Regions from separate parts of the Bacillus sp. DU-106 genome, predicted to be linked through region 1. Evidence: riboswitches for the same ligand, from Rfam matches in the RefSeq annotation. Region 1 holds a riboswitch; the other holds the start of a gene.

Region 1 (11,143 bases):
ACTCGAATTGCAAATGAAACAGACCCAGAAGTTGATGTTATTTTCGGTGGACATAGTCATACGTATGTAAATGGTACAGTAAACAATAAACTAATTGTCCAAGCAAATTCATACGGAATGGCTTTCTCAGACGTCGATGTAACAATTGATCGTAAAACAAAGAATATTGTAAAGAAAAAAGCTGAAGTTGTTACAACGTATCATGAAGGTGTAGAACCTGATAAACAAGTAAAGAAAAAACTAGATCAATATAAAGAAAAAATCGCACCACTTGTAAATGAAGTGGTCGGAAAATCTACAGCACCTATCGACCGTAAACAAAATGATGCTGGTGAGTCCACTCTTGGAAATTTAGTTGCCGATGCTCAGCGTCAAACGATGCAAACTCAAATCTCCCTCATGAATCCTGGTGGCATTCGTAATGACTTAGATGCTGGTGATATTACGTGGGGTGAGTTATACGGCATTCAACCTTTTGGAAATCAATTGATTAAAGTAGATTTAACAGGTCAAGACATTCGCGATATTTTAAATCAGCAATGGCAAAAAGGAACAACAAGAATGCTTCAAATTTCAGGTATTCAATATACGTGGGATGCAAATAAACCAAACGGTGAAAAAGTTACAAATATACGTTTAACAAACGGAGAAGAATTATCTCCATCTACAACGTATAGCGTAGTTGCAAATGCCTTCTTAGCTTCTGGCGGTGATGGATTCATATCATTTAAAAATGGTAAAAATGCAGAAACTGGGCCAAACGACTTTGAAGCGTTAGTCAATTACGTAAAACAATTAAAAGAACCAATTCAGCCAGTTATTGATGGAAGAATTCAAAAAGTAAATTAAGTGTTTCTCTAATAATAAATTTCATTTTTCACGTATAAAGGATTTGTACTGATTCTCTATTTTATACGTAATATACATCATAAAAAGGATACTCGTTCTTCTAATGAACATAGTATCCTTTTCTTTAGTTATCAAAATGTGATGTTTTGTCAACTTCATATTGCTGTAAAAATTGTTGCAACGCCTCTTCTACAAGTTTAGATTTTTGAATTCCTTTCGATTCTGATATAAGGTCCAATCTTGCTAATATTTCTGTATTAATAGAAAAGGTTCGTCTCTTTTTCTCTGTACTTTTACTCACAATTGGTGCAATTACTTCTTCTCTTTTTCTTAATAACTCATAAATGCTTTGTAATTGCTCATAAATTAATAATTGATAATCTGTTTTCTCATATTGAAGGGCGGTCGCTTCTTGGAGTTGTAAGTGACGTGGTTCTTCTCCATCTCCTACAAAAATACGTTTCTTCTGCTCTCCATCATATTCGTATCCAATCAATCTTAATTTCTTCGATAATGTATACGGGCTTATTTCAAGACGTTTTGCTATAATAGCGATGGATTCACGTCTATTTAAACCATCTATAATTTCTCCAATCGTCACAATTTCCCTCCTCCCGTGTTGAAATGACACTAGTATGGTATGTTACAATGATTTTCTAACAGTATATGCAAAATGAATAGCCTGTGCGATTCATACGATTTCACAAAAGGAGGTTTTCAATATGCTTTTTCGTAGCTACACCCCTCAGTTCTATAACGAAAACAAACAACTCATTCCTAATAGTATCGCTACGATAGAAAGCGTTATGATTAATAATCGAAAACAAACTCTCCTTATGCGTGGACAAAACGTAGAGCAACCTATTTTATTATGCTGTCACGGCGGACCTGGGATGGCACAAATCGGATTTATTCGCCATTTTCAAAAAGAATTAGAGAAGCAATTTATTGTTATTAATTGGGATCAGCGCGGAGCTGGTAAATCCTTTTCAATGAAAGATTTCGGAGCAAATTTCACAATCGAACAATTCGTTTCCGATGCAAAAGAAGTGATTCAATATGTACTTAAAAAGTTCAACAAACAAAAACTATTTCTCGCTGGTCATTCTTGGGGAAGTATTATTGGGCTTAACATAGCACATCAATATCCAAAGTATATCGAGGCTTACATCGGTATTGGGCAAATTGTACATATGAAACAAAATGAAGAATTGCTATATCAACATTTAATTCATTCTGCAAAAAAACATGATCATAAAAAAGCATTAGCTTCCCTTTTAAAATTAGGCAAACCACCATTTTTAGATACGAGACGTCTCATTATTCAAAGAAAGTGGCTTGGCACATTTGGAGGCGCAATCCAAAACGGATCTTCCTTTTCTTTCATACGAAAAGGTTTCTTTTCTCCCGAATATACGCTATTAGATTGGTTCAAGTTTCTCGCAGGAAATTTAAAATCTGGAATTTTATGGGAAGAAATGCTGACAATCGATTTCTTTTCTTCTATCTCAAGTTTATCTATTCCAGTTTATTTTTGTTCTGGTCGCTATGATTATCAAACTCCTTATGCACTCGTTCAGGAATATTGCGATATTATTGAAGCGCCTATAAAAAAGATGATTTGGTTCCCAAATTCAGCACATTCTCCTGATTTAGAAGAACCAGAATTATTCGCTAATTCTTTACAATCAATTAAACAAGAGCTAGCTTTTCAGCATTAGTAACAAAAGGCTCTTTTACATTTCATAGAAAACATTTTATAATAATATGTCGCAAGTATGTATAAACATAGCAAAATGTTTCATATTTACTTGTCTTAACAGAATAAAAATTTAGGGAGATTACATTTATTATGAACGCTGTACTCGTCGCAGTAGCAATTATGCTATTGCTTAGTTTGTTACGTGTCCAGGTCATTGTCGCCATCATTGTTGGAGCTTTAACAGGCGGACTTATCGGCGGACTCGGTATTTCAGAAACGATTAACACTTTTACAACTGGTCTTGGAAACAGTGCTCCAATCGCTTTAAGTTATGCAATGCTTGGTGGTTTCGCTATTTCCCTTTCCAAAACAGGACTTCCAGATGCTATGATTCAAACTGCATTAAAATGGATTGGCAATGAACAAGACACGAAAAAACAAGTTTATTCTAAAATACTTATTTTATTCATTATTTTAACGATGGCTTGTTTCTCACAAAATGTGATTCCTGTTCACATTGCTTTCATCCCCATCTTAATTCCAGCACTTTTAAAAGTATTAAATGAGCTGAGAGTGGATCGCAGACTTGTCACATGTATTATTACATTTGGATTGATTACTCCTTATATGTGGATCCCTGCAGGGTTCGGAAAAATTTATCATGACGTATTGCAAACCAACGCTGCGCAAAGCGGCCTTACATTTGATGTCACACTTATTCCAAAAGCAATGACTATTCCAGCAATCGGTATGATTATTGGATTATGTGTAGCGGTATTCATTACGTACCGAAAACCTCGTACGTATGAAACAGAACAAATTCATACTACCGAAAATGAAATCGTTCCCTATACAAAACGTAGCATTACTTTCGGGTTATTATCTATCATTGCTACATTAACTGTTCAATTAACAACAGAATCAATGATTTTCGGTGCTTTAGCAGGTATTATCGTCTTATCAGTTAGTGGCAGTCTACCACTTAAAGAAGCAGATGCGATATTAACAAGCGGAATGCGTATGATGTCCTTTATTGGCTTTGTTATGATTGCTGCCGCTGGATTCGGCGCTGTTCTTCGAAAAACAGGACATGTTGAATCTCTAGTGCAAACGAGTGCACATATAATCGGAAATAACAAACCACTCGCTGCATTTCTTATGCTCGTTATTGGACTTCTCGTTACGATGGGAATTGGTTCATCCTTTTCAACCATCCCTATCTTAACAACCATTTTTGTACCTCTTTGCATTCAGCTTGGATTTAGTCCAATGGCCACAATTGCAATTATCGGTACAGCCGGAGCACTAGGTGACGCAGGATCTCCAGCATCGGATAGTACCCTTGGACCAACATCCGGTTTAAATGCTGATGGTCAGCACCATCATATATGGGATACATGTGTACCCACTTTTCTACATTACAATATACCGTTACTTATATTTGGCTTTATTGCCGCAATTACATTATAAAAAGGTGCGTATAAAACGCACCTTTTACTTTTTTATTTTTCCTTTTAATTGTTGAAAAGCTACTTTTCCGTTATCTTTGACATAGCTTTCAATTGTCGGTAGTGATGAACCTATCCATTCACACTCTATACTCCCATTCGGTCCAACAATTTTTAATTTATCTGGTATATGTATATTTAGAAATCTCGCTGACCGAATTAACTCAATAGCAATCTGATCACTTGAGGCTACAATTCCATCTATATACGGATTGTTTTGCAATAATGTAATAAATTGTTTATTTGTATACCCTTGTACACATTCTTCTCGATAAGAGATTCCTTCATCCCAAACAGCGTCTAAAAACCCTGCTATATGATCTTCCATTTCTTCACTTTCTTCTCCCTCACCGAAATATGCAAGAAAGTGACACCCTTTCTCTTTTAATAAAGAAACAGCTCTCTGTCCACTTTCATAATAATTTCCATGTGATTGTTGCTCATCGATCACAACAAATGGAAATGGAATTTCTCCTACACTTTTAAAAACTGCTCTCGTCAAAATAACACCTGCAATGTTATTTTGCTTCAGCATATGTATGTATCTATCTTTATTCTCTATATTACAAATAATGATTTGATAGCCTTCTTTATATGCTATTTCCTCAATACAATGTAGCAAAGTGATGTTTGATTGGTTACATAAATTATCTACAAGTAATGCAATTATCGTTGAACTCTCTTTAAATAGTGGCTTCGCTGCACTGTTTGGCCTATAACGTAATTCTTCAATTGCTTCCTTTACTTGTTTTACTGTGTCCTCATGAACGTATCCTTTTTCATTAATAACTCGTGAAACGGTTGCGACTGAAACACCTGCCAATTTTGCAACATCACGTATAGTTGCCACATCGTCACCCCTTAATATGGTAATAGATTACAATTTTACGGTAACCTAAATTACACTATCCGTCAAGATTAATAACTCACATTTCTGAAAATTGTTACATCATTTCACTAAACGATACTCCAACTGAATTTCATGTAAAATTGGGATATTATCATATCCCATACGTGGAATTTCTTTCTTTATTTTTCGTGCCTCCTCTACCGCATTCACATATAAATTAGTCATTACAAAATTACGTTTTTGGTAAAATCGTAACGCATTCATATTATCATTTGTTGTAATAAGCCAAACCTGTCTGCACCGTTCTTCTTCTGCAACTTGTAATACACAATCCACAAGTTTCGTCCCTATTCCTTTTCTTTCTTCAAAGCTATCTAGCGATACAATTTCGCATATATTTCCGGTCACTTCATACGTTATAATTCCGATTATTCTGTCATCTGAGAGCGCAACAAATCCTGGAAACTCTTCTAACTGATGTCCCTTACCACGTGAAACCATCAATGAACTTCCCCAGTTCTCACACATGAACATTCGGATTGTTTCTTTCATCGCTGGCGTAATTTTTTGTATATGCAGCATTTCCTATTTCTCCCCTTTTATATCATTGTGATACAATATAAGTGTATCACATGTAACGGTATTTGGAGGATGAGGTAAAGTATGAAACGTTTTTTTGCAGCATTGTTTACTATACTAGGTGCAATAACTGCCCTTGGGATTTTCTTTACAAATAAAGTGATGTACTTAAAGAAAAAAACAGAGGAAGAAGTACTCGAAAGAGAAACGAAAAAACATTTTCGTATAGAGGATTTTGATGCTCTTCATAAAGAAGAAATTCATATTCCTTCACAATTCGGATACGACCTTCACGGATATTACATTCCTGCCGGTCATTCCACCAATAAGTTTATGGTTTTTTGCCACGGTGTAACTGTAAATAAAATAAACTCTGTAAAATATGCAAACTTATTCTTAAAAAGGGGATATAACGTCCTCATTTACGATCATCGTCGTCATGGTAAAACTGGCGGAAAAACAACAAGCTATGGATACTATGAAAAACATGATTTAAAATCCGTAGTTGACTGGCTAAAAAAACGTTTTGGCACCAATATTACACTTGGTATTCATGGTGAATCTATGGGAGCTGCAACACTTCTTCAATACGCAGGACTTGTAGAAGATGGTGCTGATTTCTATATTGCAGATTGTCCTTTCTCTGATTTTCAAGGACAATTACAGCACCGTTTAAAGGTTGAATTCCATTTACCAAAATGGCCTTTATTACCTTTAGCAAACGCATTTTTGAAAGTTCGTGACGGTTATACAATTCGTGAAGTTTCACCAATCGACTGTATAAAAAACATTAACAATCCCGTTCTCTTTATTCATAGTAAAGATGACGACTATATTTTAGCCGATATGACAAAAGCGTTATATGAAGCGAAAGAAAATAATAAGCAGCTTTATATTGCAGAACACGGTGCACACGCTTGCTCTTATAACGAAAATAAAGAAGAGTACGAAGCAGCCGTCGATCAATTTTTAAACACATATGTGAAAGAAACAAAAAACAGGCTTGCATAAGCCTGTTTTTTATTGCGCTAAAACGTCTGTAACTTGTTCCATATTTTCAGAAATCCATTGCATTGCATCATCTAACGTTGGGAATTCTGTCGTTTGAAATGTTACTTCATCTTGAAGTAACCAAACATCCTTTGCCTCTTGCCCTACACCTGCAATGGACCAATGTAACAAACTATATGGATGATTATCATTCAAAAATGATGCCCACGTGCGCTCATTTGCAATGTTTCGTAATGTATGTAATTGTTTATCCATCTCTCGTCACCTTACTCTAGTCAGTTATGAAAACTATTATAACACTCTCTTCTTTCTCAAACAAAGTGCTCTTTTTATATTGTCAAGCACTTCCCTTGATTATATGATGAAATTAAGCGTTTGGGAAGGAGGGATAACGTTGGCAAAAGTACAAATTAAAGTAAATGATAATGGCTCTTTTCGCGTTACAGGGGACGTGGAATTAGTCGACTCACAAGGGAATGTATTCCCAGCAAAACCGGCATTTTCTTTATGCCGTTGTGGTTTATCAAAAAATATGCCTTATTGCGACGCTTCGCATAAAGGTAAATTCGAATCTGTTGTTAGAGCACCAGAGGCAGAATAATTTTACATGTGACATGCACATTTTTTTGTGCATGTTTTTTCTTTTTAGCAACTCCGTTATATCCCTTCTCCTTACAACATTTCTAATACTTTTATTTCCATTCCAGCCTGCATATATTTTCACACAATTCTTCACATTCGAATATTTTTTACTAGCCTTTTATTTTTTTTGTGCTATAATTTGAGCAAACAGCATCCTTCGGGGTCGGGTGAAATTCCCAACCGGCGGTGATGAAGTGAAAACTTCTAAGTCCGTGACCCGTTTTCAACTCGAAAACGGTGGATCTAGTGAAACTCTAGGGCCGACAGTATAGTCTGGATGGGAGAAGGATATGTTTCTAGTTTTTTATATAGTGAATACACTTTTATTTCAGTATGCATATTTTTAAAGATTCATTTTGATTCTTTATATATGTTTAATTTTCTATACTTATTTTTTATGCTGAAATAAAAAGAGACAACTAGCGTTTAAAAATTTGATATTTTGCTAGGTTTTTTCCTTATGCAGAAATATCAATTATCGTTAGGTTTCTTTCCTATGCTTTCGTATTCAAACTATATTTCTAGAAATCACGTCTCCCAAACCCCAAGGATATTAAATCCTTGGGGTTTTTTGATTTTTTTAGGAGAGGTGAAGAAAATGACAGATCAAGAATATATGAGGATTGCCCTGCAGTTAGCAGAAGGGACATCAGGACAAACAAGTCCAAATCCTATGGTTGGTGCTGTTGTTGTAAAAGATGGAAACATCGTTGGTATGGGGGCTCATTTACGAGCTGGTGAAGAACACGCAGAAGTTCATGCCCTTCAAATGGCTGGTCAGAACGCCAAAGACGCTACCGTTTATGTAACACTGGAACCGTGTAGCCACTTTGGAAAAACACCACCTTGTTGTGAATTGCTCATCGAAAAAGGAGTTAAGCGTGTTGTAATTGCTACTCTCGATTGTAATCCGCTCGTTTCTGGTAACGGAAAAAGAAGATTAGAGGAAGCTAGAATTGAAGTAACGACCGGTGTTCTTGAAGCAGAAGCAGTTTTATTAAATCGCTACTTTTTTCACTACATGAAAACGAAGCGCCCTTTTGTAACAATCAAAACAGCGATGAGCTTAGATGGAAAAACAGCAACTGTAACTGGTGAAAGTAAGTGGATTACAGGTGAAGAAGCACGTGCTGATGTTCACCAATATCGCCATACACATGATGCAATTCTTGTTGGAGTGAATACAGTTATAGCTGATAATCCTCATTTAACAACAAGAATTCCAAATGGTGGGAAACATCCTATTCGCGTTGTTTTAGATACCCATTTACGAACGCCACCATCTTCTCATGTTATAACAGATGGTTTAGCACCGACATGGATTATTGTCGGTAAGGATGTAAAGGAAGAGAAGATATCTTCTTATGAATCTAAAAATATAGCTATATTCCAAATGGAAACGAAACATATAGAAATCGAGGACCTTCTTTCCTTTCTTGGAGAGAAACAAATTCTTTCTCTATTCGTTGAAGGTGGCCAATCGATTCATGCAAGTTTCTTAAAAACAAACAATTTTAATGAAATTGTAACCTATATAAGTCCGAAATTAATTGGTGGGAAAGATGCTCCTACTTTATTTGGAGGAAATGGTTTTTCAAAATTACAAAATGCGCTTTCCTTGAAAATTCAAGAGATGAAACAAATTGGTGATGATATAAAAATCGTTGCGAATGCCCGAAACAAGGTGACGAAATGTTTACAGGAATTGTAGAAGAATTAGGAACGATAGCAAACATGCAACAAAGCGGAGAAGCGATGAAATTAACGATTCATGCAAAAAAAATTTTATCAGATGTTCACTTAGGTGATAGTATCGCGGTTAACGGTATTTGCTTAACTGTAACAAGCTTTACAACTACTTCATTTACAGTTGATGCAATGCCTGAAACGATGCAGTCGACATCACTTCGCATGCTTAAACCGCACTCTAAAGTAAATTTAGAGCGCGCAATGGCTGCAAACGGACGATTCGGTGGACATTTCGTTTCAGGACATATTGATGGAATCGGAACGATTTTAAATAAAAAACAACATTACAATGCCGTCTATTACAAAATAGCAATTTCTGATGAACTACTGCGCTATTGTTTGCAGAAAGGGTCCATTGCTGTTGATGGAACGAGTTTAACGATATTTGATATAGACGAATCTTCCATAACGATTTCACTCATCCCGCACACAGTAAGCGAATCTGTCATTGGAGCAAAAAATGCCGGAGATATCGTAAACATTGAGTGTGACATGATTGGTAAATATATTGAACGCTTTATTACTAAACCTACAAAACGAGTAGGTTCAATGACCGAAAGCTTTTTACAAGAAAACGGATTTCTATAAGGGGGAAGCACAATGTTTCATCGTATTGAAGAAGCTCTAGAAGATTTAAAAAAAGGTAAAGTCGTTATCGTATGTGATGATGAAAACCGAGAAAATGAAGGCGATTTTATTGCTTTAGCAGAGTACATTACACCAGAAACAATTAATTTTATGATTACACATGGCCGTGGTCTCGTTTGTGTACCGATTACGGAAGGGTACGCAGAACGTCTACAATTAGAACCAATGGTATCTCATAATACAGATTCACATCATACTGCGTTTACAGTGAGCATTGACCATGTCTCTACAACAACAGGGATTAGCGCTCACGAACGTGCAACTACGATACAAGAATTGTTAAACCCCGCATCAAAAGGTGCTGATTTCAATCGACCTGGACATATCTTTCCATTAATTGCGAAAGAAGGCGGTGTCCTGCGTCGTGCAGGTCATACAGAAGCTGCTGTTGATTTAGCAAAGCTATGCGGTGCCGAACCAGCTGGAGTTATTTGCGAGATTATAAATGAGGACGGCACGATGGCACGTGTACCTGATTTAATAGAATGCGCAAAACAATTTGATATAAAAATGATTACAATAGAAGATTTAATTGCTTACCGCCGCCATCATGAAACACTTGTGACGAGAGAAGTGGAAATTACATTACCTACAGATTTCGGTACTTTCCACGCAATTGGCTATTCTAACTCATTAGATACGAAAGAACATATCGCACTTGTAAAAGGTGATATTTCAACAGGTGAACCGGTACTTGTACGTGTTCATTCTGAATGCTTAACAGGAGATGTATTCGGTTCACATCGCTGCGATTGCGGACCACAACTCCATGCAGCACTTGCTCAAATTGAGCGTGAAGGAAAAGGTGTTCTTCTTTATATGAGGCAAGAAGGAAGAGGCATTGGGCTTCTTAATAAGCTTCGTGCTTATAAATTACAAGAAGAAGGATTTGATACTGTAGAAGCAAATGAAAAACTCGGCTTCCCTGCTGATCTTCGTGATTACGGTATCGGTGCTCAAATATTAAAAGATTTAGGTTTACAGAGTTTACGATTATTAACGAATAACCCAAGAAAAATTGCTGGCTTACAAGGTTACGATTTAGAAGTAGTCGAGCGTGTACCGTTGCAAATGCCAGCAAAAGAAGAGAATAAATCGTATTTACAAACGAAAGTAAACAAATTAGGACACTTACTAAACTTATAATTAAAGGAGAGATTTATTATGGTATTCGAAGGTCATTTAGTTGGTACAGGATTAAAAGTTGGAGTTGTTGTTGGACGTTTTAACGAATTTATTACAAGTAAGTTACTTGGCGGCGCTTTAGACGGGTTAAAGCGTCACGGTGTAGAAGAAAATGATATTGATGTTGCTTGGGTTCCTGGTGCATTTGAAATTCCTTTAATCGCTAAAAAGATGGCTAGTAGCGGAAAGTATGATGCTGTTATTACATTAGGTACTGTAATCCGAGGTGCTACAACTCACTACGATTACGTTTGTAATGAAGTAGCAAAAGGTGTTGCGTCTTTACCACTACAAATGGACATCCCAGTTATTTTCGGCGTATTAACGACAGAAACAATTGAACAAGCGATTGAACGCGCAGGTACGAAAGCTGGTAATAAAGGATATGAATCAGCTGTTGCTGCAATTGAAATGGCTCAC
Region 2 (11,143 bases), 2.7 Mb from region 1:
CGCTTATTATTTCGCGTTATTATTCTACTCATTTTATGTGGTGCTGTAGGATTTACCCTTTATCAAGGATTCTTTGCTAATAAAGAGAAAATGCAAATCGGAAAAGAAGCACCTAACTTTATTGTGACGGATTTAGAAGGAAAGAAAATTGAACTAAAAGATTTAAAGGGAAAAGGTGTATTTTTAAACTTTTGGGGCACGTGGTGTAAACCTTGTGAAAAAGAAATGCCTTATATGAATGAATTATATCCAAAGTATAAAGAAAAAGGCGTTGAAATCATAGCGTTAGATGCAGATGAAACGGATATTGCAGTAAAGAACTTTGTGAACCAATATGGTTTGAAATTCCCAGTTGCCATTGATAAAGGACAAAAGATTATAGGAACATATGGAGTAGGTCCTTTACCGACAAGCTTTTTGATTGATAAAGATGGAAAAGTAGTGGAGCAAATTATAGGGGAACAAACGAAAGAACAGTTAGAAGGGTATTTAAAGAAAATTACTCCGTAATAAAGAAAGCCTTTACATAAGGGGTGCGTGTTTATAGTGCCTCTGGTTTAAAAATTCTGAGTATTGCGGTAACTTGAGGTTAGAATATACAATAGTACATATAGATACAGGGGCGGTGAGAGTGTTGAAAGAAATTAAATGTGAATGTGGACATGTTAATCCGATAGGAACCGTTTTTTGTGAAGCTTGCGGGAAACCATTTGAAAGCAATGAAAATGCAAAACTATTGGATATGCGCTATGAGGGGAGTGCACGGAGATCTCTCACGCAGACAAAAACGATAGTCGATAAAATTTGGAGCTTTTTCTCTTCTGTAAAAGTAGGTGTATGGCTAATCGTAATAACTTTAGCTGCATCAGCGATAGGAACTATATTTCCGCAAGAAATGTACATAACTCCAGGTATTGCACCAGCTGAATATTATAAACAAGAATATGGATTTTTAGGACAATTATACTATCAATTAGGGTTTAATAATTTATACGGTTCATGGTGGTATATGATTTTGATTGCTTCTATCGGTATTTCACTTGTGATATGTAGTTTAGACCGCGTTATTCCACTTTATAAAGCTTTAAAAAAGCAAGGCGTAAAAAGACATCCTAGTTTTTTAAAGAGACAGAGATTATATGGGACTGGTACACCGCAAGAAGGTGACCTGGAAAGAGTGCAAGAGAATTTAAAGAAAAGAAACTATAACGTGAAAGTGGAAGACGGAAACGTTTTAGCAGAAAAGGGACGCTTCTCGCGTTGGGGTCCATATGTAAATCATATCGGTCTTATTATCTTTTTATTCGGTGCGATGCTTCGTTTTTTACCGAGTATGTACGTAGACGAAGCACTTTGGTTACGTGACGGTGAAACGAAAGAAATACCAGGGACGGATGGACAATACTACTTAAAAAACGAGAAATTTATAAAAGAAGTTTATGATAAAAGTAAGGACAAGGAAGTTTTTGATGAAGCGATTGATCGTGTAGGCGATAAAATGATTGCGAAAAACTTCCAAACGAATGCCGTATTATATAAAGCAGTAGGAGAAAATATAGCAGGACAAAAACCGAAATTAGAAAAAGTAAAAGAAGCGGAAATTCGAGTGAATGAACCACTGAAATTTGATCAATTTGCAGTGTATCAAGTTTCTTATAAAGAAAGTGAATTTAAAAGTATGTCCTTTAACTTGCAAAATAAAGAAAATAATCAAAAGTGGGGACCAATTAAAGTAGATTTAACGAATCCTAAGGAAAAATATGATTTAGGAAATGGTTATTCTCTAGAACTATTAAGCTATTTTCCTGATTTTTATTTTGATGAGAATGGAAAACCAAATACAAAAACGAAATTACCAAACAATCCTGCATTTGTATTTAAAATGTTTACACCTGAAACACCAGATGGTGAAGTGAGTTTTGTTGGTATTCAGCAAAATATAGAACCAGATGGAAACAACAAATATAAAATGTCGTTTGCAGGTGTTGAAATGCAAAATGCAACAGCACTTACTGTAAGAAAAGATTTAACGCTTTGGATTCTCGGCATTGGAGGATTTATATTTATGGTTGGTGTCATTCAAGGTATGTATTGGAATCATCGCCGTATTTGGATACAACGTGTTAATGATGAATGGTGGATTGCAGGGCATACAAATAAAAATTGGTTCGGTTTAAAGAAAGATATTGAAAGAGTACTAGAAGGTACAGCAATTCCACAGCCAAATGATAAAGTAATTGATAAAAAAATTAGTTAAGGTGGGGAAACGATATGGTGCAAATAAGTAGTAACTTTCTCTTTACCGCATTTATTTTATATTTAATTGCCACTCTATTTTTCGGGGGAGCAATTAAAGAAAAGGGTCATAAATGGGCAAATGTAGGAATAACGATTACAATTTTAGGGTTTATTGCACAAACAGTATATTTTGTTACAAGGTGGATTGCATCAGGACATGCGCCAGTTAGTAACTTTTTTGAATTCGGTACATTTTTCGGCATGATGCTTGTAGGAGCATTTATTGTCATGTATTTTATGTACCGTGTAAGCATAATCGGACTATTTGCATTACCAGTTGCGCTTTTATTAATTGCCTATGCAAGTATGTTTCCGAGGGAAATATCTCCGCTTATTCCATCTTTAAAAAGTAATTGGTTACATATTCACGTGACGACGGCAGCAGCAGGACAAGCCATTTTAGCGATTAGTTTTATTACAGGTGTTATGTATTTATTGAAAAATGTAGATCAATCGACGAGAAGTAAACGTACATTTTGGCTAGAGACGGTAGTATTTACACTTGTTTGTACAGTTGGATTTATTGGAGTAACAACGGTATTTTCTAGTATGAAATATGAAGCGAAGTTTCAATGGATTGATAAAACTGAACAACAAGTGGAAATGAAATACAATCTTCCGGCTTTAGTTGGACCGCACGAAGGGAAGTTACTGACAGAAAATAAATTAGAACCGGCAGTTGAAGTTCCAGCGATTGTAAATGCGAAAAAATTAAATACTGTTATTTGGTCAGTGTTAGTTGGAACATTACTGTATATTGTATTAAGACTTGTTTTACGGAAGCGAGTATCGGCGGCACTTCAGCCGTTAGTAAAGAATACGAATAGTGATTTACTAGATGAAATCGGATATCGATCTATTGCAATTGGATTCCCAGTGTTCACATTAGGTGCATTAATTTTTGCGATGATTTGGGCACAAATAGCGTGGACACGTTTTTGGGGCTGGGATCCAAAAGAGGTTTGGGCACTTATCACTTGGCTCTTTTATGCGGCAGTATTACATTTACGCCTATCAAAAGGATGGCATGGAGAGAAGTCAGCTTGGCTTGCAGTAATTGGTTTTGCAATCATTATGTTTAACTTTATTGTAGTAAACTTAATTATTGCCGGTTTACATTCATATGCATAGAGAAATAAAATAGGGGAGTGCATGTCACTTTCCTATTTTATTTTTGTCAACTTTTCTTCTTTTTTGAGAAAAACATGACAAAGTAGCGGTTGATTTTGTAAAATGATGTCGAGGACATTATATGCTGTTCAAAAAAAATACATAGTTTTGGAAAAAAATTGAACAAAATTTATTATTCTTGTGAAGCATAATATGGGAAGTGAAACATTTAGAAGATTGCTTAAATAAACGAGAATAGCGCAACATAATAGTTAAAGAAGGGTAGGTGTGAACCGCTGAGGTGAGAGTGCGCAGCGGGTAGAGATGGAAAATGAATCAAGAATTTTAATTGTAGATGATGAGGATCGTATTCGTCGTTTATTGAAAATGTACTTAGAAAGAGAACAATATACGATTGAAGAAGCAGATAATGGTGATACAGCTTTAGAAATGGCGTTGCAAAATGATTACGATTTAATCTTATTAGATCTTATGATGCCTGGTAAAGATGGCATTGAAGTATGTAAAGGGGTTCGTGAGAAGAAAGCGACACCAATTATTATGCTGACAGCAAAAGGTGAAGAAGTAAATAGAGTACAAGGATTTGAAGTTGGAACAGATGATTATATTGTAAAGCCATTTAGTCCACGTGAGGTCGTACTACGTGTGAAAGCGGTATTACGTCGTGCTGTACCAACAACATTCTTTACACAAGATACAACGACAAAAGATGTTACTGTATTCCCGCACTTAACAATTGATAACGATGCACACCGTGTTACTGCAGATGGTAATGAAGTAAACTTAACGCCGAAAGAATATGAGTTACTATTATTTTTAGCGAAAGCTCCTGATAAAGTATTCGATCGTGAGCAACTGTTAAAAGAAGTATGGCAATATGAATTCTTCGGAGATTTACGTACAGTTGATACACATGTAAAGCGTTTACGTGAGAAGTTAAGCAAAAAATCACCAGATGCAGCGAAAATGATCGTTACTGTTTGGGGTGTAGGTTACAAATTTGAGGTTGTGAACGACTGATGCTTTGGAGAAGTGTAGTAGGGAAGTTATGGATGACCATATTACTTCTCGTTTCGTTTGTTCTTGGATTTGTTGCGATTTTACTTTCACAGTTTTTTAGAACGTATTATGTTGATATGAGTGAAGCTAGGCTTCAAAAAGTTGCAACAAGTGTTTCAGAGTTAATTGAAGAAGGTGCCGATGTAAAAACGATTGAGAATATCGCTTACAAATTCTCTGACCCACTTTCAAGGATTATTATTGTAGAAGATGGTAAAGAAATCTCTTCTTCACCGAAACAAGAAGGGTTAGTCACTCTTACAATGGATGACTTAAAAGAAGATAAAGAATTAGCGGCTGTGTTTACAGACAAAAAAGAAATTAAGAATAATATTAGAAAAGCGTCTAATAGTAGGAAGAATAAAAACACCGAAAATGATATTATGATCGTCGGAAAACCAGTGCAATCAAAAAATCAAAGTGCAGTGTTCGTATATGAATCTTTACAAGTACCGATACAAGGTATGGAAAGAACAACTGATTTTATTTTCTTATCGGCTGGAATTGCGATTATATTAACAACCTTCTTTGCCTTCTTCTTATCTACTCGGATTACAGCACCGCTTCGTAAAATGCGTGAGGTTGCTTTTGAAGTGTCACGTGGGAAGTTTGATGCAAAGGCTCCTATGGTATCTCAGGATGAGATTGGTGAGCTTGCAACGGCCTTAAATCAAATGGGAAAACAGTTGAAGTTTAATATGAACGCCTTGCAACAAGAAAAAGAGCAGTTAGCAAGTATTTTGAGTAGTATGGCAGATGGGGTTATTACGTTAAATCAAGAAGGTGAAGTCGTTGTAATCAATCCGCCGGCCGAACATTTCTTACAAGTTTGGCAAGAAGAAAAAGAGATAGAGCTCAGTAAAAAACTACCTTCTGAACTTGTGGAATTATTCCATCTCGTTGTAGAAAGCGAACAACAACAAGTTGTTGAAATTAATTTACAAAAAGGAAACTATGTAGTTCTTATGACGCCGCTTTACAATCAAACGAAAATTCGTGGAGCTGTAGCAGTGCTGCGAGATATGACGGAAGAACGTCGTCTTGAAAAGATGCGTCAAGATTTTATTGCGAATGTATCACATGAACTTCGTACACCAATGGTCATGCTGCAAGGGTATAGTGAAGCGATTTTAGATGATATTGTGCAAACGAAAGAGGAAATAGATGAGTTTGTTCAAATTATTTATGATGAATCTGTTCGTTTAGGTAAACTTGTAAATGAATTGTTAGATTTAGCTCGTATGGAAAGCGGTCATGTAGAGTTACATATTGGTGAAGTGGATATACATCCGTTTGTTGAAAAAATTGGTCGTAAATTCCAAGGGATTGCAAAGGATAAAGAGGTCGCGTTAACGGTTGATTTCAAAGGTCCAATTGAACAATACCCGTTTGATGCAGATCGTATGGAACAAGTATTGACGAATTTAATTGATAACGCAATACGTCATACGAATGCAGGCGGACATGTAACGCTTGTAATTGATACGAAAAATAACGGTCTTATTTTTGAAGTACAAGATTCGGGTGCAGGCATTCCAGAAGAAGATATTCCATTTTTATTTGATCGTTTCTATAAAGCTGATAAAGCAAGAACACGTGGGAAAAAGGGTGGAACAGGACTCGGGCTTGCGATTGCGAAAAATATTGTTCAAGGCCATGATGGTAAAATTTCTGTATCAAGTGTTGTTGGAGAAGGAACTACATTCTCTGTATATTTACCGAATCGTATAATTTAGATATGCGTTTTTAAAGTTGATAATGAATAAAGTTCTGCTGTTTTTTATTTTTTTGTAAACTCAATTAAATAAAGAATGGTAGAACTTTTTTCTATGTTGCTCGAATAAAGAATAATAAGAGAGGTGCTGTGAAGAAATGAAATTATATACAAAAACAGGAGATAAAGGAACGACAAGTGTAATAGGTGGCAGGGTTGATAAAGATGATATCCGTGTGGAAGCGTATGGAACAATAGACGAGGCAAATTCTCATATTGGATATGCAATGACTAAGCTTCAAGGCGGGGCTTTTATAGATATTTACAATGAGCTCGAAAATATTCAACATGAACTATTTGATTGCGGAGGAGACTTGGCAATAGTGGAACAAAAAATTCCTTATAAAGTGACAATTGTGATGGTTGAAAGTTTAGAAAGAAAGATTGATTTATATATAGAAGAAGCCCCGCCACTAGAACGCTTTATTTTGCCAGGTGGTAGCGAGGCAGCGGCTACTATTCATATTGCACGTACTGTTGTAAGGAGAGCAGAACGCTCTATAGTATCATTGCAAAAAGAAGTGAAAATAAATGAAGTTGTATTAAAGTATGTAAATAGATTATCTGATTATTTGTTTGCGATAGCTCGAGTAATAAATGCCCGATTACAAGTGAAAGATGTGGAGTATAACCGTAGTGCATTAGTTTTTCGTGATAAGAAAGAGAAGGAAGTGGAGTAATTCACTTTCTTTTTTGTATACTTTTTTCTGTAATATACCAAAATAGAGAAGGTATGGTGGTAATTAGAAAACGGAGGATGTATATGAAAGTTTTAAAATGCGGTGTCATGTTATTGAGTATACTGTTTGTATCTCAATTACATGTTTATGCAGAAGAAAATCGATGGACATGGCCTGTTGAAGGTCAGATAAGTGATTATTTTGGGACAAGGCATGGAAAACACTATGGTATTGATGTAGCTGCGCCGATTGGAACGCCTGTGGCAGCTATCCAAGATGGTAAGGTAACGAGGTCTTATTATTCAAGTAGTTATGGAAATGTTGTATTTATTAAACACGGAGAATATGAGGCTGTATATGCACATTTAAATAAGAGATATGTGGATCAAGGAGATTATATTTCCAAAGGAGAAAAAATTGGAGAAGTAGGGAACACGGGAGAATCGCGAGGTGCGCACTTACATCTAGAACTTCATCAAGGAAGATGGACGATGGCGAAAAAGAATGCGATGAACCCATTGCTTGTTTTAAGTGAACAAAGAAATGAAGTTGTTTCTTCGTCATTATATGTCGTACAAAAAGGGGATACTTTAGTTAGTATTGCACGGAAATTTAGTATGACACTTAAGGAAATTAAAGAAAAAAATGGATTGCAGCAAGAGCTAATTTATCCTAATCAACAATTATATGTTAAGTAAAGGAAACGCTTCAAAAATTAAACTTTGAACAAATTTATGTTCTTCTTAAATAAGATTCAATGTAAATGAAATTATATGGGCGCTTTTGCTAGAACTATTGAGTGAATCAGAGCATCTATATCTAAAAGAAAACCGTCCCAAAATTTATTTTGGGACGGCTTCTTTTACCAAAAAATAAAGACACATATAAATCCAGAAATAGCTAAATAGCTATATAAGTAAAAAACTTTTGTTCTTGTTTTCTCTTTTGTTCGAAACAGTACGATAGTCGGTTCAATTAAACCGATTGTCAAACAAAGTAGGCCAAGAAGCATACAACCAATCGAGATAGAATACAGGGCGATTTGTGGTGCTTGAAATGGAATCATCCATTTTAATAAAAATGCAATAAGTGCAGTGTAACAAATACTACCGATGTATTTATTCAGTGGTGTATTAGAACGAAAACCAGGAAGTTTTTTTAAGAAAGAGCGGGAAACAACTTCTGTTTGTAAAGATGTATGCTCTTCAATAATTTTTTGAGCTTCTTTTCCTTTTTGAAAAAGAGATAAGATCCAATTTCGCTCACCCTGAAAAATAAATTGAGAAGTTGTCAAATAGTGATCAATCTTCACTTTATTCCAACTCTTCCACGGATGACGCTCACACAATTTTAATTTACTTTCTGTTTTTTTATCATACTGATAAATACTGATGCCATCTTCATCGAAAGTAGCATAGTATGTCTCGTTTGAGAATGTGCCTAAATCAATTGGGCAGTAGAAAAGTAATTCTTTTTTTAAGTAAAAGTATTCTTTTCTTAAGTTTTTTTTCATTGCTTCTCGAATAGAATGTCTCTTGTCTTTTTTCATGACATTTCCTCCATAACTCAGAAAATGTTCTTATCTTAACAATTCAATATCTTATCACTTTTAATTATATATGACTAGGTAATTCAAAAGAGAAATGCCGAATAATAAAAAATATGGATTGTATTGTAAAATATCTCGCAATTTATTTGTTGTTACGAAAAATAAATAACTAATTTTAAATAAGTTACAATTTTTTAGTTCACAATGTTATGAGGTTGTTGTATAATGAAGGGGAAAATAGAATATCGGTCTATCTTCGGGGCAGGGTGAAAATCCCGACCGGCGGTGATGAACTATTTATGATTTTGTTCTAAGCCCGCGAGCCGTTAAGGCAGGATTTGGTGTGATTCCAAAGCCGACAGTATAGTCTGGATGGGAGAAGATGGAGGTTCAAGCGTTCAAAAAAGATATGGATTTGAACGTCTGTTTGATGTGCCTTAAATTCTCCCTTTGTGTAAAACACAAAGGGTTTTTTCGTTCTATGAAAAAATAGGCATAGCAGAACCTTTCCACTTTCCATGAGATGATCGATGGAAAAGGAGAGAGAAAGATGAAACAAAAAAACAGTGTAGTGCAGATGGTGAGTGTAGCGATGCTAAGTAGTATTGCATATTTACTAATGATGTTGGATTTCCCGTTCCCAGGGCTTCCGCCATTTTTGAAAATTGATTTTAGTGATGTACCAGCTCTAATTGCGGCAATTATCTTTGGACCAGTAGCAGGAGTGATTGTAGAGGCGATAAAGAACATTTTACATTACGGGATTCAAGGAAGTTTAACGGGAGTACCAGTTGGAGAAATTGCAAACTTTATTGCAGGATGTTTATTTATTGGGCCAGCAGCTTTCTTATTTAGAAAGTATCGTACTGTGAAGAGTTTAACTACAGGATTAATGCTAGGGACAATTACAATGGCACTTATTATGAGTGTATTAAACTACATCATCATATTCCCGGCGTACACTTGGTTTTTAAATTCACCAGCTATGTCTAGCGAAGCTATAAAAACAACGGTTGTAACGGCAATCTTACCATTTAATTTAATTAAAGGGATTGTTGTAACAATTGTATTTGTAGCATTATTTTCACGCCTGAAAGTATGGGTGTTTGCAAAAATGAAAAATGCATAATATATACTAAAACCATTAGTAGTGTGAAACTACTAATGGTTTTTTATTAAGGAAAATAAAATTTAGATACAAAAAACGCCCCTCATCAATAGGAGGGGCGTTTTTTGAAGTTAATAAAAGACTATTCGAATTTTAAAGCGTCTCCGTCGAATGATTCGTCAGCAACTTTAATTGAGTCAGTTGGACAGCCTTCGAATGCATCCATCATATCTTCAATTAATACATCTGGAATTTCAACGATACCTTGGTTATCATCTAATGTTACAAATGCAATACCTTCATCATCATAGTCATAAATGTCTGGTGCAGCAGCGCCACAAGCACCACATGCAATACAAGTATCTTTATCAACGATTGTATATTTTGCCATCTTTTTTCCCTCCTGATAATATGTATGTGAAAAGCTCGCCATAAAAATTATAACCTTATTGTAAAACGGTTTGTAAAACTTTTCAACATAAAATTATAATGATAATGCTTATCAATTAGAGTGTCAACTTATTTTTGAATTATGTCATAAGATTTTCAAAATACGTAAATATGATTTCGTTTGATACAATAGAATATATACAAGTATATAGTTCTTATATGATAAGTTTAATGAGCGACAGTAGATAGTGTAATTGTACTGAAAAGAATGAAGTTAAGATTGGAAGGTGGAAGCGGTCATGCAAATACAATATACTTTGTTGCATTGTTTAAAACAATTGAATGGTGAAAGAACCGTTTCTTCTATTTATTATTTACTAAAGGGCAAACGTTCTTCGCAAACTTTACAAGATGGAAATATGTTCCGAATTTCTTTTTTGTTCGGAATATATAAATCATTAAATAGAAATGACTATGATGGTGAAGTTGCAAAGTTGTTGCAAGCGGATTTTATTCAAGAAATACATGAAAATACATATGTGTTAACACCTACGGGTAAAATGCAGTTACATAAATGGGAGGAAGTTTATGCTTTTCCGGCGCATTTGCATGGTTTACATTATGGTGAATTAGGTGAAACATTTTGGAAAAGATTATCATTAATTATTCAAACCATATCAAATTTACAACAGAATAATACGAGATTTATTCCAATTCAGCAAGATACAGAAATAATGATGTGGGTGAAACGTTTTCTAACAGGAAGGCCATATAAGAGAAGTGAGTTGGCGAGAAAACTATGGACGGAAGTACATAATCTTTTAGAAAAGAGTAATGCGATAGAAGCGACGATTGTAACATATCGATTAACGGGTTATGAACGCATTGGTTGTACATTGCAACAATTAGCAGAAATTACGAAACAAGATATATTCAGGGTGTATTTTTTATTTTGGGGTACAATACATTTCTTTATACAAGAAGTTCGTGATAAAGAAAATGAATTTCCACTATTAGCTGAAATTATATCTTATCCAAATGAGAGAGCTGAATTATTTAGTTTATCCACGAAAAAAACATATAATTTTTGGAGACAAGGACGTTCTTTAGAAGAAATAGCGACGATTCGGAATTTAAAGGTTGCAACGATAGAA

Evidence for each region. Region 1 has a riboswitch for FMN ahead of ribD (bifunctional diaminohydroxyphosphoribosylaminopyrimidine deaminase/5-amino-6-(5-phosphoribosylamino)uracil reductase RibD). Riboswitches for the same ligand answer to the same signal wherever they lie in the genome.
Region 2: another riboswitch for FMN. It lies ahead of C3Y97_RS07375 (ECF transporter S component); the one in region 1 lies ahead of ribD (bifunctional diaminohydroxyphosphoribosylaminopyrimidine deaminase/5-amino-6-(5-phosphoribosylamino)uracil reductase RibD).

Annotation. Positions count from the first base shown of each region.
Region 1 covers NZ_CP026607.1:4,102,003-4,113,145, forward strand. Annotated here, with positions in the region: gene C3Y97_RS20740 (bifunctional metallophosphatase/5'-nucleotidase) at 1-849, shown strand, start outside; gene C3Y97_RS20745 (ribbon-helix-helix domain-containing protein) at 974-1,450, opposite strand; gene C3Y97_RS20750 (alpha/beta fold hydrolase) at 1,572-2,570, shown strand; gene C3Y97_RS20755 (Na+/H+ antiporter family protein) at 2,702-4,021, shown strand; gene C3Y97_RS20760 (LacI family DNA-binding transcriptional regulator) at 4,046-4,909, opposite strand; gene C3Y97_RS20765 (GNAT family N-acetyltransferase) at 5,009-5,491, opposite strand; gene C3Y97_RS20770 (alpha/beta hydrolase) at 5,573-6,499, shown strand; gene C3Y97_RS20775 (DUF2552 family protein) at 6,509-6,754, opposite strand; gene C3Y97_RS20780 (CDGSH iron-sulfur domain-containing protein) at 6,894-7,100, shown strand; FMN riboswitch at 7,291-7,434, shown strand; gene ribD (bifunctional diaminohydroxyphosphoribosylaminopyrimidine deaminase/5-amino-6-(5-phosphoribosylamino)uracil reductase RibD) at 7,740-8,852, shown strand; gene ribE (riboflavin synthase subunit alpha) at 8,834-9,478, shown strand; gene ribBA (bifunctional 3,4-dihydroxy-2-butanone 4-phosphate synthase/GTP cyclohydrolase II) at 9,491-10,684, shown strand; gene ribH (6,7-dimethyl-8-ribityllumazine synthase) at 10,703-11,143, shown strand, end outside.
Region 2 covers NZ_CP026607.1:1,414,844-1,425,986, forward strand. Annotated here, with positions in the region: gene resA (thiol-disulfide oxidoreductase ResA) at 1-510, shown strand, start outside; gene resB (cytochrome c biogenesis protein ResB) at 632-2,257, shown strand; gene resC (cytochrome c biogenesis protein ResC) at 2,272-3,429, shown strand; gene resD (DNA-binding response regulator ResD) at 3,733-4,449, shown strand; gene resE (sensor histidine kinase ResE) at 4,449-6,224, shown strand; gene C3Y97_RS07360 (cob(I)yrinic acid a,c-diamide adenosyltransferase) at 6,361-6,942, shown strand; gene C3Y97_RS07365 (peptidoglycan DD-metalloendopeptidase family protein) at 7,026-7,640, shown strand; gene C3Y97_RS07370 (hypothetical protein) at 7,805-8,491, opposite strand; FMN riboswitch at 8,740-8,879, shown strand; gene C3Y97_RS07375 (ECF transporter S component) at 9,042-9,620, shown strand; gene C3Y97_RS07380 (ferredoxin) at 9,742-9,990, opposite strand; gene C3Y97_RS07385 (YpbB family protein) at 10,289-11,143, shown strand, end outside.